One region of the Nonomuraea sp. NPDC003707 genome, then DNA from elsewhere that is predicted to be linked to it. Evidence: riboswitches for the same ligand, from Rfam matches in the RefSeq annotation. Region 1 holds a riboswitch; the other holds the start of a gene.
What was found. A riboswitch is a leader RNA that binds a small molecule or an ion and turns the genes downstream of it on or off. The one in region 1 is predicted to bind S-adenosylmethionine.
Positions count from the first base shown of each region.

Region 2: it holds a riboswitch for S-adenosylmethionine, as region 1 does, so the genes downstream of both, ACWDRB_RS61590 (ABC transporter substrate-binding protein) here and thrC (threonine synthase) in region 1, are expected to answer to the same signal.

Region 1 covers NZ_JBSFNK010000070.1:71-7,258, reverse strand. Annotated here, with positions in the region: gene ACWDRB_RS64385 (SAM hydrolase/SAM-dependent halogenase family protein) at 1-652, opposite strand, end outside; gene ACWDRB_RS64380 (DUF3263 domain-containing protein) at 770-1,069, shown strand; gene otsB (trehalose-phosphatase) at 1,109-1,879, shown strand; gene ACWDRB_RS64370 (hypothetical protein) at 1,915-2,490, shown strand; gene ACWDRB_RS64365 (alpha,alpha-trehalose-phosphate synthase (UDP-forming)) at 2,497-3,927, opposite strand; gene ACWDRB_RS64360 (RNA polymerase sigma factor) at 3,959-4,513, shown strand; SAM riboswitch class I at 4,593-4,734, shown strand; gene thrC (threonine synthase) at 4,748-5,980, shown strand; gene ACWDRB_RS64350 (MoaD/ThiS family protein) at 6,005-6,280, shown strand; gene ACWDRB_RS64345 (cold-shock protein) at 6,526-6,726, shown strand.
Region 2 covers NZ_JBSFNK010000056.1:5,611-12,798, forward strand. Annotated here, with positions in the region: gene ACWDRB_RS61575 (hypothetical protein) at 1-982, opposite strand, end outside; gene ACWDRB_RS61580 (MFS transporter) at 1,112-2,311, opposite strand; gene ACWDRB_RS61585 (helix-turn-helix domain-containing protein) at 2,371-3,345, shown strand; SAM riboswitch class IV at 3,430-3,550, shown strand; gene ACWDRB_RS61590 (ABC transporter substrate-binding protein) at 3,605-4,723, shown strand; gene ACWDRB_RS61595 (ABC transporter ATP-binding protein) at 4,702-5,805, shown strand; gene ACWDRB_RS61600 (ABC transporter permease) at 5,802-6,659, shown strand; gene ACWDRB_RS61605 (ABC transporter permease) at 6,652-7,188, shown strand, end outside.

The DNA.
Region 1 (7,188 bases):
GCAGCGAGATTTGTCGCCGGCCCAGCCAGACCCCCAGCGTGTCGCCCACCCGCACGCCCAGCGCGTGCAGGTCCCCGACCGCGATCGAGAGCTGGGTGTTGCCGTAGCGGTCGACCGAGACGACCTCGCCCTCCACCGAGCCCTCGCGCAGCAGCGTGGTCGGCGCCGGCAGCGTCACCAGCCTGCCGATCGGCACCTCGGGCCCCAGGTCCGCCGGTCTCAGCCCGCCGCACAGCCGCCCCGCGACCGGCGAGAAGACGTCGCGCCCGTGGAAGGTGGGGGAGACCGGCCGCAGGAAGTGCTCCTCGTTGCTGATCGCGTAGGCGGCCTCGGCGCCGCCGCTGGCGTGCACGGCCCACGACAGCAGCCCGTTGTCGGGTCCGATGAACACCCGCCCGCCCGCCTCGACGGCCACCGCCCGCCGGGCGCCGCCCGCGCTGGGATCGACCGCGCCGATATGGATGCCCGCGGGAAGGTACGGAATGGTCTGGGCGAGAATCGCCGCGCCACGCCGTACGTCACCGGAGGGGATCAGGTGGCACACGTCGATCACCCGCGCCTGGGGGGCGATTCCGGCGATCACTCCGTGACACGCCGCCACATAGCCGTCTTCGAGTCCGTAGTCGGTGAGGAGCGTGATTACTGAGGTCACATTTCGTGACTGTACGTCTCTCAATACGTCGTGAACAGCCGCACTTCGCACATTACGATTGGCCACGGGCCGCGTGCGTGCGGAGTCGTCGCGCGCACCTTTCCCGAGGAGGACACCATGGGAGCACCGCTCAGCGGTGACAATGCTGCCCAGGAGACGTCCGGCCAACCCCTCTCAGAACGCGATCTCGAACTCCTCGCCTTCGAACGCCAATGGTGGCGCTACGCGGGCGCGAAGGAGCAGGCCATCAAGGAGAGCTTCGGCTTCTCCGCCACGCGCTACTACCAGTTGCTCGGTGAGCTGATCGACCGGCCGGAGGCGCTGGAGCACGATCCCATGCTGGTCAAGCGGCTGCGCAGGTTACGGTCCACCCGTCAGCGTGACCGCGCCGCCAGGAGACTCGGCATGCGTCCCTGACCGGCTGGGTACGGCAGCCGCGTGAGGAACATCCCTGGAATGAAAGCGATCTTGGACGACCCGGCGGGCGCCGTGATCGGGCTCGACTTCGACGGAACCCTGTCGCCGATCGTGCCCGATCCCGCCGAGGCCGTGATCCATCCGAAGGCGCCGGAGGTGCTGGCCGAGCTCGGCGCCCACGTCCTGGCGGTGGCCATCGTGACCGGCCGGCCACCGGCCACCGCCCTGGAGCTCGGGCCGGGCCTGGCCGACGTGCCCCGGCTGGTCGTGCTCGGGCACTACGGCTTCGAGCGCTGGGAGGCCGGGCAGATCTCCGGGCCCCCGCCGCCTCCGGGCGTGCTCGAGGCAGAGGCCGAGCTGCAGCTGCTGCTCGAGTCGCTGGGCCTGCGAGACGTCACCATCGAGGACAAGGGCCGGGCCGTGGCCGTGCACACCAGGCGCAGCTCCGACCCGGAGGGCGCGCTGGCCAGGCTGCGCGAGCCGCTGGCCGAGCTGGCCGGCAAGCGCGGCCTGGTGGTCGAGCCGGGCCGCTTCGTGCTGGAGCTGCGGCCGCCGGGCATGGACAAGGGGCAGGCGCTCAGCCTGTTCCTGGCGGAGCGGGCCGCCAGGTCCGTCATGTTCGTGGGCGACGATCTCGGCGACCTGGCCGCGTTCGAGGCCGTACGTCTCTCGGGGCTGCCCGGCGTGACCGTGTGCAGCGGCTCCGCGGAGGTCACCGAGCTGGCCGAGCGGGCCGACATCGTGGTGGACGGGCCCGACGGCGTCGTCGCGCTGCTGGAGGAGCTTGTGGCGGCTTTCAGCCGTTCGTGATTGAGCTGCAAGTCGCGCTCCCTAGGGTCGGGCGCATGCACAAGCGACACCTCGCCGCCGTGGCCGTGGCCGCGGCCACCCTCCTCGCGACCTCCCTGCCCGCCCACGCCGCGCCCGCCCAGGCGGTCAAGCTGCGCAAGGGCCTGACCCTGTACATCCCGATCAAGTGGGTGGTCCACCGCTTCGGCGACGATGTCCAGATCGTGACCGGCAAGTGCGGCAAGCCCATGGGCTGGGGGACGCCCGAATGCGACGCCTTCTACGTCCTCGGCCCCTCGTCCATCAAGCGCGGCGCCGAGGGGTTCGGCCCGTACACCGGCAAGCGGCCCTTCTACACGGCGAGCGACGTGCAGCCGTGCCCGTTCAACCGGAAGTGGGGCGAGGCCATCGGCCCGAAGGTCACCAGGGGCCTGCGCCAGGTCGGCGCGGGGCACAAGGCCGCCTACAACGCGTGGAAGTCGGAGTGCGTCAAGTATTCGGGCTCGACCACGAAGGTGCTGCTCCGCTTCACGCAGCGCGAGTGGTACCTGCCGCAGAGCAAGATCCTCATCGTGGACCAGTGGAACACGCCGGGGCTGGCCGACACGCTCAAGCACGCCGACTGGACCTGACCGGGCTCAGATCTCGGCCAGCGCGTCGAGCTGGGCCGCGAGCCACTTCTGCGGGGGCAGGGCGGTGGCCGCGGCGTGCAGCTTGTCGCGCCGCATGCGGCGCTCGTCCTCCGGCATGACGAGCGCGGCGTGCAGCGCGGCGGCGGTGCCGCTGATGTCGTACGGGTTCACCACGAGCGCGTGCGGGCCCAGCTCGGCCGCCGCCCCCGCCTCGCGCGAGAGCACGAGCGCGCACCTCGTGGACAGGATCGGGCCCTCCTTGGCGACCAGGTTCATCCCGTCGCGGATGGGGTTGACCAGCAGCACGTCGGCCATCCGGTACGCGGCCAGCGAACGCGGGTAGTCGTCGTTGACGTTGAGGATCAGCGGGTCCCAGTCCTCGGTGCCGTACTCGTCCTCGATCTCCTGCGCGCAGCGCAGCACCGACGCGGTGTATTCGCGGTATTCGGGCAGGTCGTGCCGGCTCGGGTAGGCGAACGCCAGGTGCACCACCTTGCCGTGCCACTCCGGGTGCGCGGCGAGGAACTCGCGGTAGGCCACCAGGCCGCGCACGATGTTCTTCGACAGCTCGGTGCGGTCGATGCGGACGATCAGCCGGCGGTCGCCCACCTGCTCCCTGAGCGCGGTCATGTGCGATTCGACGTCGGGCTCGACGGCGCGCTCCCACAGCGCGTCGCCGTCCACGCCGAGGCTGTGCACGCCGATGCGGGTGGTCCGGCCCTCGTGGGTGACGCTGCGGCCCACGCGGTCGACCTCCGCGCCCAGCAGCGCCTCACAGCAGTCCATGAACGCCTGCGCCCACCTGTCGGCCAGGAACCCGGCGTGATCGGCCCCCAGGATGCCCTCCAGGACCTCTCCGACCACCTCGTCGGGCAGCAGCGAGAAGTATTCGGGGGGCGCCCACGGGGTGTGGCTGAAGTGGGCGATGCGCAGGTCCGGCCGCTCGGCGCGGAGCATCGCCGGGGTCAGCGTCAGGTGGTAGTCCTGCACCATGACGCGGGCGCCGTGGCCGGCCTCCTCGGCCAGCGCCAGCGCGAACGCGCCGTTGTAGTCGCGGTAGGACTCCCACTCGCGCTCGAACCTCGTGCCGAAGTTGGGCGAGTTGGGGATGTCGTAGAGCAGGTGGTTGACGAACCACAGGGTGGAGTTGGCCACGGCGTTGTAGGCGCGGTGGAAGGTGGCGGGCGGGATGTCGAGCATGCGCACCGGACCCGTGTCGTAGCCGGCGTGGTCGATCCGGCCGCCGGGCACCAGGCGCACGGCGCTGCGGTCGCCGTCGGACAGCGCCGCGCACACCCAGAGCATGCCGTCCTTCCTGGCCACCTCGGACAGTGCCGAAACCAGGCCGCCGCCACCGCGTTTCATGGTCAGCTCGCCGTCGTCCGAGACGGTAAAGGAAACGGGTCCTCTGTTGGAGGCCACCAGGACGCTGTTCATCTACGCTCCCTTCGCCCATAGGATCCCAGCTATGGCGCTAGATGAGCTAACCGAGGAACTCGCCCGCTCGGCCGCAGGAGGAGATCATCGCGCACTTGGCGAGCTCCTGGCGCGGATCGAGCCCGATGTGATGCGACACTGCGCCCGGATCCTCCCCTATCACCAGGATGCCGAGGAAGCCTCGCAGGACACGTTGCTGGCCGTGGCGCGCAACATCGGCCGGTTCGAGGGCCGGGCGCGGTTCAGCACCTGGCTGCACATCGTGACGGCCAACTGCGCGCGCACCACGTACAGGTCGCTCAAACGCCGCGCGGCCGAGCAGACCTCGGACGAGCTGCCCACGCAGAAGCCCGACGTGGCGCGGGTGAGCGTGATCGCGGGCTCGCGGCTCGACCTGCTCGACGCCATGGAGGCGCTGGAGGCCGACAAGCCCGACCTGGCGCAGGCGCTGGTGCTGCGCGACATCGTCCAGCTCGACTACAACGAGGTGGCCGAGCAGCTCGGCATCCCCCTGGGCACCGCCAAGTCGCGCATTCATCAGGCCCGCAAATACGTGCAGGGAGTGCTGGGTGATGATTATCGCTGAGACGCCACGTCTCGCATCTTGAGACGGGTGGCCATTTGGGCCCCATGGACGGGTAGAGTCCATTTCAACAACTGAATATTGCTCATCCAGAGGGGTGGAGGGACCGGCCCTGCGAAGCCCCGGCAACCCTCCCGGTTTGAGACTCGCGACAGGGCGAGGCCGACCGGGACAAGGTGCCAATTCCGGTCTGCGGTCAAGGTGGCCGCAGGCGAAGATGAGGGAAGGCCTCGCTTCATGTCGCTCGACTTTGGTCCTGCTGTCGGTCTGTCCTGCCGTGAGTGCGGCACGCGTTACCCGCTCGGTCCGAGCTTCGCGTGTCTGGAGTGTTTCGGGCCGCTTGAAGCGGCCTATTCCTTCGGTACGGTGACCCGCTCCGACATCGAGTCGGGTCCCGCCAACATCTGGCGTTACCGGTCGCTGCTCCCGGTGCCGGTTGACGTCGCCAGTAAGCCCAATATGAACCCCGGCTGGACCAAACTGGTCAAGGCCGGAAACCTCGGACGCGCACTCGGTCTCAAGAACTTGTACGTGAAGGACGACTCGGGCAACCCCACCCATTCCTTCAAGGACCGGGTCGTCGCCATCGCCGTCGAGGCGGCGCGTAACTTCGGCTTCCACACCCTTTCCTGCTCCTCCACGGGCAACCTCGCGGGCGCGGTCACCGCGGCGGCGGCGCGCGCCGGGCTCGAGGCGTGCGTGTTCATCCCGGCCAACCTCGAAGCGGCCAAGATCGCCATGGCTCGCGTGTTCGGCGGCAAGCTGATCGGGATCGACGGCACCTATGACGAGGTCAACCGGTTCTGCTCCGAGCTGATCGGCGACCCGCTGGGTGACAAGTGGGGGTTCGTCAACGTCAACCTGCGGCCCTACTACGCCGAGGGCTCCAAGACGCTCGCGTACGAGATCGCCGAGCAGCTCGGGTGGCGGTTGCCCGAGCAGATCGTCATCCCCATCGCCTCCGGCTCGCAGCTCACCAAGATCGACAAGGGCTTCCGCGAGCTGGTGCAGCTGGGGCTGGTCGAGGACACGCCGTACAAGATCTTCGGAGCGCAGGCGGCCGGGTGCTCGCCGGTCTCCACCGCGTACAAGGCGGGGCACGACGTCGTGCAGCCGGTCAAGCCCGACACCATCGCCAAGTCGCTGGCCATCGGCAACCCGGCCGACGGGCCGTACGTGCTCGACATCGCCCGGCGCACCGGCGGGGCCGTCGAGGACGTCACGGACGCCGAGATCGTGGCCGCGATCAAGCTCCTGGCCTCGACGGAGGGCGTCTTCGCCGAGACCGCGGGAGGGGTGACCGTGGGCGTGCTGAAGAAGCTCGCCGAGAGCGGGCGGCTCGACCCCGAGGCCGAGACCGTGGTCCTCAACACCGGCGACGGGCTCAAGACGCTCGACGCGATCAGCGACGACGCCCAGCCCACAGCCGTGATCCGGCCCTCCCTCGACGCGTTCCGCGCGACTGTCTGACAACCAGGAAAGGCGAGTTAAACCATGAGCGTTTCGGTGCGGATTCCCACCATTCTGCGCACCTACACCGGGGGCAACGCCGAAGTCAGTGGCGAGGGCGCGACTCTTCGTGACGTGCTTGCCAAGCTCGACTCCGACTACCCGGGGATCGGCGCGAGAATTCTGGATGAATCGGGCAAGATTCGTCGTTTTGTCAACGTTTACGTTGGGGAAGAGGACGTCCGTTTCGCCGACGGGCTCGACACTCCGGCACCTGAGGGCACTCAGATCTCAATCATCCCGGCGGTTGCCGGCGGCTGAGTGCTATAGATCACACGTGTGGAAGGCGCCCCTAGTGGGCGCCTTCTCCATTTCCAGGGCAAATGAAACGCTGAAGCGCCTTCGTTGCGAAGAAATGCGTCGTTTGCAGATTGACTCTGTTGCCAAACCCCGTGCCACAGGTATGGTCGAGGGCGATCGTCTGGCTGATTTTCCCTTAAGTCCGGCGATTACGGGTCTCGCGGAGGAATGGGCGAGATCTGAAAGCCCAGTAAGAGGAGTCGGAAGTGGCGCAGGGCACCGTCAAGTGGTTCAACGCGGACAAGGGCTACGGCTTCATCGCGGTAGACGGTGGTAAGGATGTATTCGTCCATTACTCAGCGATCATGATGGACGGGTACCGATCTCTCGAACAGGGCCAGCGGGTCGAGTTCGAGATCACGCAGGGCCAGAAGGGACCTCAAGCGGAGTCCGTCCGCGCGGTCTGATACACCCCCCTGGTATGCACCGGCGGGGATCGCCCGGCAGCGCAGTCCGTGCGAACCCGCAACCTTTCTTTCGTCGACTCGGTCACGGCGAGCCGCGCGAGGCGGCTCGCCGTGCGTACGGATCCCGCCACCTGCGGTGGCCTGGACGCGGCTCGTCGCAGGTGCGGGGTCCTGCCGCCGGCGATGGACGGCTCCGCCGTACAGGCTGATATGGGGAGGAAAGGCCCGGTAGGAGGCTTCTCGCTTGCACTCGACAGGGTAGAGTGCTAAACAGTTCGTTGGCACTCTGTGCAGCAGAGTGCCAACACTCGGATCGGGACGATGGGGTCTGCCGAAGGAGATGCTGACCCATGCCGTCGCGGGCGTCGGCTCGGTCCACGACAAGCCACCCTGCATCTGGGAGGTCTAGCCTTATGGCAGCCAAGATGATCGCGTTTGACGAGGACGCCCGGCGCGGTCTCG
Region 2 (7,188 bases), on a different contig from region 1:
CGGTCTCGACCCGGCCGTCCAGGCTCGGGGCCGGACGCGTGCCCCTGGCGGTTTCGAAGACGGCCCGGGCGCGCGGAAACTGCGGGTACTCGTGGGGGTGCAGCCGTTCGCCGAGCCGCTTCCACTCCTCCCGGTGGCGCGGCACGTCGCCGAGCCTGGCCGGGGAGGCGACCGCGTCCAGGGCTCCCAGCAGGGCGCGGCGCTCGGCCCGGCGGAACGAGCGGAACCTGGTGGGCTCGGCCAGCGTGACATCGCCGCCGGAGCAGCCGCAGGCGAGCCGGAGCACGTCGGTCACGGTGTCGACCAGCAGCGGCCGGCCCTCGGCCAGCCGGACCTCGTTGACGATCGCGCGGTTCTCACGCACGGGGATGCGCTCGGGCTCGTCGGCGCAGAACCCGGCCAGCAGGCGCAGCGCGGCCAGGTCCTCGGCGGCCAGGGGCACCTCGGAGCCCGCCAGCGAGAAGTAGAGCTCCCGCGCCTCCGACTCCAGGCTCCCGCCCAGCTCCAGCACGGTCACCCGGTCCCCGGCCAGCGGGATCAGCTCGGCGTGCGCGGCCAGGTCGGCGTAGGTGTGCTGGTAACGGCCGTAGCCGGGCAGGGAGAGCAGGTTGAGGGTCGAGGTCTCGACACGGGCGGCGGCGACCGGGTCGAGCAGGGCCTCGCGTAGCAGCCCGGCCCAGAACTCCAGGGTGTCGGGCACGTTCCTGGGGAAGTCGAGGAAGTACGCGTTGTGCCGGACGTGGTCACCCACGAGCGTGCGGACGGCGGCCAGAATGCGGACGCCGAGGTCGACCACGGTCTCGCCGCGCAGCCCGGACAGCCGCTCGAGCAGCGCGGCCGAGCACGTGAAGCCGACGCTGAGCAGCACCGCGTCGAGCTGGCGGGCCGCGGTCTCCCCCCAGCCGGACCCGGATCCGGCGGGCGCGGCGCCGATGGGCACGCGCAGCCGCCGGGCAATGACGAGGCTTTCCAGAGTGTCCACGAACGGCACCATATAGCCGGGACGCGCCCGATCGCGGGGGGTTTTCCGCGCCCGTGCCAAGGGTGCGGCCGGTCAGCGGCGGGGCTGCGCGAGCTCGGCAGCCAGGCCCGCCGCGCGCTCAACGGCCGGTCAGAGGTGGGGGGCCGCTTCGCGCGTACCGCCCGGGCGCAGCACGCCCGCCAGCGCCAGCGCGACCAGGACCCCGGCACCGCCCGCCACCGCGATCGCGGGCCCGGGGGCGATCACCTCTCCGAGCGCCCCGACCAGCGCCGCCCCGGCCGCCTGCCCCGTCATCAGCCCGGACGACTGCAGCCCGAACGCCTGCCCCCGCACCTCCTCGGGCACCGACTCCACGAACCGCCGCTGCAACCCCAGCTGGTACGACAGCCCCGCGGTCGCCACCGCGGCCAGCACGGCGGCCCACGCCATCCCCGGCCCGAGCGCGAACCCCACCCACGGCACGCCGAGCAGCACCGCCAGCGGAAACGACAGCCGCTCGCGCAGCCCCGGCGCGGCGAACCTGCCCACCGCGAACTCCCCCACCGCCATCCCGCCGGCCGCCGCCGCGAGCACCACCCCGGCCTGCCCCTGCCCGCCCAGATAGGGCACGACCATGGCCTCGGCCCCGGCCAGGAACACGCACGGCAGCCACCCCGCCAGCAGCAGCCCGCGCACCCGCCCGTCGGCCAGCAGCCGCCGGTTGACCCGCAGCGTCTGGCGCACCGCGCCCGCCCGCGCCGTGCCCCGGGCGGGCCGGTACGGCAGTCCGGCCCGCAGCACCACGGCGGCCACCGCGGCCAGGCCCGCGGTCGTGGCCAGCGCCCCCGAGGGCCCGGCGACGGCCAGGAACGCGCCCCCGGCCGCCAGCCCCGCGATCTGCGCGCTCGCGGAGGCCACGTTCAGGACCGACCGCCCGAGCACGAACGCGTCGCCGGGCAGCACGTCGGGCAGCATCGCCGCCCGCGCGGCGAAGAAGACCGGCGTGAACAGCCCAGTGACCAGCACCAGCGCCAGCATCGCCCAGACCGGCAGCCCCGCGAAGGCCAGCAGCAGGCACGTCACCGCCCTGACCACCTCGCCGGTCACCATCAGCGCCCGCGGCGGCAACCGGTCGGCCAGCGAGAGCAGCAACAGCCCGCCCACGATGAACGGCAGCCAGCCGGCCATGTACGCGGCGGCCGACAGGCCGGCCGAGCCGGTCCGCTCATAGACCAGCACGGACAAAGCCAGCATCTTGATCGAGTCCCCGCCGACCAGCAGCGCGAAGCTGCCGAACAGGACCCGGAACTCCTTGACGGCGAACACGTCGCCGAACGTCGCCCCATTCACGTCCACGATGGTGCGGACCGGACCGGCGAGCTGGCGACTCTTTCGGATATAACCGAAAGGTGCCCGTAAGAATCGAGGTCACCCCGCAGGACCTGGTGGCCACCAGGTTCGCGATCTCCCCGCTGATCGAGACCATGCACGCGCAGTGGGTGCTGGCGGGCCGGCTGGAGGCGGGCGTGCACGGCCGGTGGGCCGCTCGGTGGCGGGGCACGTACCGGGAGCTCGAACGTGCCCACCCCGTGCTGCGGGCCGCGGACGCGATCAGCGGCAACCGGCGCGGCACGAACGTCGCCTTCATCGCCCCGCCGCCGACGGCCGTGGACGTGCCGTTCGAGGCTGAGCTGGCCGCCATGCGCAGGACGCCGCTGGAGCAGGCGCACGCGGAGATCGCCCGGGCGCTCGCCGGGCGGCCGGCGGCGGGCGGGGTCAGGGAGCTGCTGGCGGGACCGCGGGTGGTGGAGCGGTTCGCCGACGCGTACGAGGCGCTCTGGACGGAGATCGTCTCCCACGACTGGCCGCGCTTCCGCGCGATCCTGCAGCGCGACGTCGCCCATCGGGCGGGACGGCTGGCGGCCTACGGCTGGGCGGCGGCGCTGGAGGACCTCAGCCCGCAGGTCCACTGGCGGCCCCGGGGGCAGATCGAGGTCGAGCTGACCAGCCTCCACGGGCTGCGCAGGCTCGGCGGCAAGGGGCTGCTCTTCCTGCCGTCGGCGTTCACGACCGCCGTCGGCGCCTATCTGGAGGACGCCTGGCCGTACGCGATGATCTATCCCGCGAGGGGCGCCGCGGCCGTGCCCGCCGCGGCCGACGCCGACCTGTCGGCCCTGATCGGCCGCAGTCGCGCCCGCATCCTCGCCGAGCTGGCCGAGCCCGCCACCACCACCCAGCTCGCGGCCCTGCTCGGGCAGAGCCTGGGCACCACCGGCGGCCATCTGGCGGCGCTGCGCAGGACGGGCCTGATCGCGGGCACCCGCGTCGGCCGCGGCGTCCTGTACGCGCGCACGCCCCTCGGCGACGCCCTGGTCAACGGCTGAGCACACCCTCGCACAAAAGAGACAAAAGCCACTAAGCATCACCTCGTGCCATATCCAGGTAAATCCTACTGATATAGTCGCTTATGTCACGAGTCCAGTGCGAAGCCCCGGCTTGCTGGACGGCAACCCTCCCACCGCGGCGGGGTGCCCCGGGTGATGACACGGTCGTCGAGCCGAATGGTGCTCCTGGCGGCAAGCGCGGATGTCGAGTCGTGCTGCCCTGCGCCCTTGGCCGGCTGCTCGAAAAGGAAAGGGAAAGATGAAGGGCGGATTCACTCGCCTCGCGGGACTGGGCATGGTGGTCGCGCTGGCGGTCACGGCCTGCGGCGGCGTCGACACGGGCGGCTCTACGGGTGGCTCCACTGGCGGCTCCACGGGCACCGGCGGCGCGGCGAAGCAGGAGCTCACGGTGACCGCGTTCGCGGGCGCGTGGGGAGAGCTGTTCAAGAAGTCGTTCGTGGAGCCGTTCGAACGCGACACCGGCGCCAAGGTGAACCTCGTCTACGGCGCGAACGCCGAATGGCTCACCAAGCTGCGCGCGGCCGGCGGCAAGAACCCGCCGTTCGACGTCATCGCGTTCACCCCGGACGCGTCGCTGCCCGCGGCCTCCGCCGGGCTGCTCCAGCCGCTGGCCACCGACGGGCTGGCGCACTTCAAGGAGCTGGACCCGGTGCTCGCCGGCAAGTCCGCGTACGACGGCAAGCAGTACGGCGTGCCGCTGACCACCGGCTCCACCGGCCTCCTCTACCGCACCGACAAGATCAAGACGCCGCCCGCGGACTGGGCGGGCATCTTCGACAAGCAGTACTGCGGCCACATCGCCCTCCCGCCGCTCACCTACAACCCCGGCCTGGAGTTCTTCTCCGCCCTGGTCACCTCCCAGGGCGGCACGCTGTCCGACCCGGCCGCCGTGGACAAGGCGTTCGACAAGCTCGCGACGCTGAAGGGCTGCGTGTCCTCCTTCCCCGCCAACGCGGGCAACGCCGCCACCGTCATCGAGAACGGCGACGCCTGGATCATGCCCTTCTGGGACGGCCGCGCCTTCGCCATGGCCCAGGCCGGCTCCCCGATCGGCTTCACCTACCCCAAGTCCGGCCCTGTCGGCGCGCTGACCTCGTACTTCATCGCCGCGGGGACGCAGAAGAGCGACCTGGCGAACAAGTTCCTCGACCACCTGACGGCCGCGCAGAACCAGAAGCCGTTCGCCGAGGGCACCTGGTACGCCGCGGGCAACGACTCGATCTCCTACAGCGAGCCGTTCGAGCAGAAGGTGAAGCACGGTCCCGACGTCTTCAAGAAGTTCATCTGGGTGGACTACGCGGTCGCCACCCCGAAGCTGAACGAATGGCAGCAGCGGTGGAACCAGATCTTCGGCTGACCCCGGAAGAAGGCGGCGGGCACGTCGAGATCGAGGGGCTCGCCGCCGGGTACGACGGCGCGCGCGTGCTCGACCTGGACCGGCTGTCGATCCGCAAGGGCGAGTTCCTGTCGATCCTCGGGCCCAGCGGCTGCGGCAAGACGACGCTGCTCAACTGCGTCGCCGGGTTCGTCCAGCCCACGGCCGGGCGGATCGTGATCGACGGCTCCGACGTGACCCGGCGGCCCCCGTACCGGCGGGGTCTGGGCATGGTGTTCCAGAACTACGCGCTCTTCCCGCACCTGACCGTGGCCGCCAACGTGGCGTACGGGCTGCGCGTGCGCCGGCTCGACCGGCGGGAGCGGGACGAGCGGGTGCGGGAGGCGCTGAGCCTGGTCGGCCTGGAGGGGTACGCCGGGCGGCGGCCCCGCCAGTTGTCCGGCGGGCAGCAGCAGCGGGTCGCCCTCGCCCGCGCCCTGGCCATCCGGCCCGCCGTGCTGCTGCTGGACGAGCCGCTGTCCAACCTGGACGCCAAGCTGCGCAGGGAGATGCGGGTGGAGCTGCGCGCCATCCAGCGGCGCATCGGCACCACCATGGTCTTCGTCACGCACGACCAGGAGGAGGCGCTCGCGCTGTCCGACCGGGTGGCCGTCATGAACGGCGGCCGGGTCGAGCAGCTCGGCACCCCCGACGAGGTCTACCGGCGGCCGGCGACCCGGTTCGTCGCGCAGTTCATCGGCGCGGCCAACGTCCTGGAGGGCACGGTGACCGGCTCGGGCGCGCTCGACTCCGGCGGGATCGTCGTCGAGTGCGGCCTCCTGTCGCTGCGGCCGGGCGGGCGCGCCGTCGTCGCCGTCCGCCCCGAACGCATCCGCCTGGCCACACCGGGCCCGGGGGCCAGCGGGGTGCCCGGGACGGTGGGGTATCGGGCCTTCGCCGGGGACGCCTGGCACGTGGAGGTGCGGCTGGCCGACGGGCGCACCCTGAGCGTGCAGGTCGCCGACACCGGCGCGGGCGCCGAGGACCCGCCCGGCGCGGGCACGTCCGTGCTCGCGCACTGGGATCCGGCCGACGTCATCCTCCTGGAAACGGAGGCGCCATGACACGCCGCTGGGCGGGCCTGCCGTACGTTCTGCCGCTCGTGGCGTTCCTGGCCGCCCTGTTCCTGGTCCCCCTCGTGGGGCTGCTGCGGCTCAGCTTCAGCCCTGTCGGCGCCTTCAACGCGGCGCTGCCCGGATTCACCTTCGGGCAGTACGCCCGGGTGTTCACCGAGCCGTACTTCTACGGATCCCTGCTCCGGACCCTGGCCACCGCGCTCCTGGTGGCGGTGCTGTGCGTGGCGCTGGCGTACCCGGCCGCGTACTTCCTGGCCCGCCGGCGGCCCGGCGTCGTGCGGACCCTGCTGTTCGTCATCGTGATCTCGCCGCTGCTGACCAGCGTGGTCGTACGCACCTACGGATGGGTCGTGCTGCTGTCCGGCAACGGGCTCGTCAACCGGACGCTCGTCGCCTCCGGGCTGCGTGACCAGCCCGCCCAGCTGCTCACCAGCTACCCGGCCGTCGTGGTCGCGGTGACGCACGTGCTGCTGCCGTTCGCGATCATCCCGCTCACGACGGCGCTCGGCGGGCTGGACCGCAACCTGCACCGGGCCTCGCAGACGCTCGGAGCCGGGCCGGTCAGGACGTTCCTGCGGGTCACGGTCCCGCTCAGCCTGCCCGGCGCGGTCACCGGCGCCCTCATCGTCTTCGCGCTGGCCATGGGCATCTACATCACGCCGCTGCTGGTCGGCGGGGTGACCCAGCCGCTGACCGGCATCCGGGTCTACGACCAGGTGACGACGGTGTTCGACTACCCGGTGGCGGCGGCGCTGAGCTTCGCGCTGCTCGCGCTGACCGTCGTGTCCACGGGGCTGCTGGCGGGCGTGTTCCGGATCTGGGAGAGGCGCCTTCATGGGTGAGCGGGGCTACGACAGGATCGTGCGGCTGGTGGCCGCGGCCCTGTCGGCGCTGGTGTTCCTGTTCCTGATCGCGCCGCTGGTCGTGCTGGTGACGAGCTCGTTCAACCGGGCGGGCTCGATGGCGTTCCCGCCGTCGGGGCTGTCGCTGCGCTGGTACGCCGAGGTGCTCGGCTCGCCCGACTGGCAGGTCTCGTTCCGCCTGAGCGGCCTGCTGGTGCTCCTGGTGGTGCCGACGACCGTGGTCATCGGGACGCTGGCGGCGTACGGGCTGACGCAGGGGTCGTTCCCCGGCCGGAGACTGCTGCAGGGGTTCGCGCTGTCGCCGCTGATGGTCCCGGAGATCATCGTCGCGCTCGGCCTGCTCTACTACTTCCACGGCGTCGGCCTCGTCAACTCGGTGACCGGGCTGTGGCTGGCGCACTCGCTGGTGGCGCTGCCGTTCGTGGTGCGGGCGGTCATGGTGAGCGCCGCGCAGCTCGACCCGGCGCTGGAGCGGGCCGCCCTGAGCCTGGGCGCCGGGCGGGTCCGG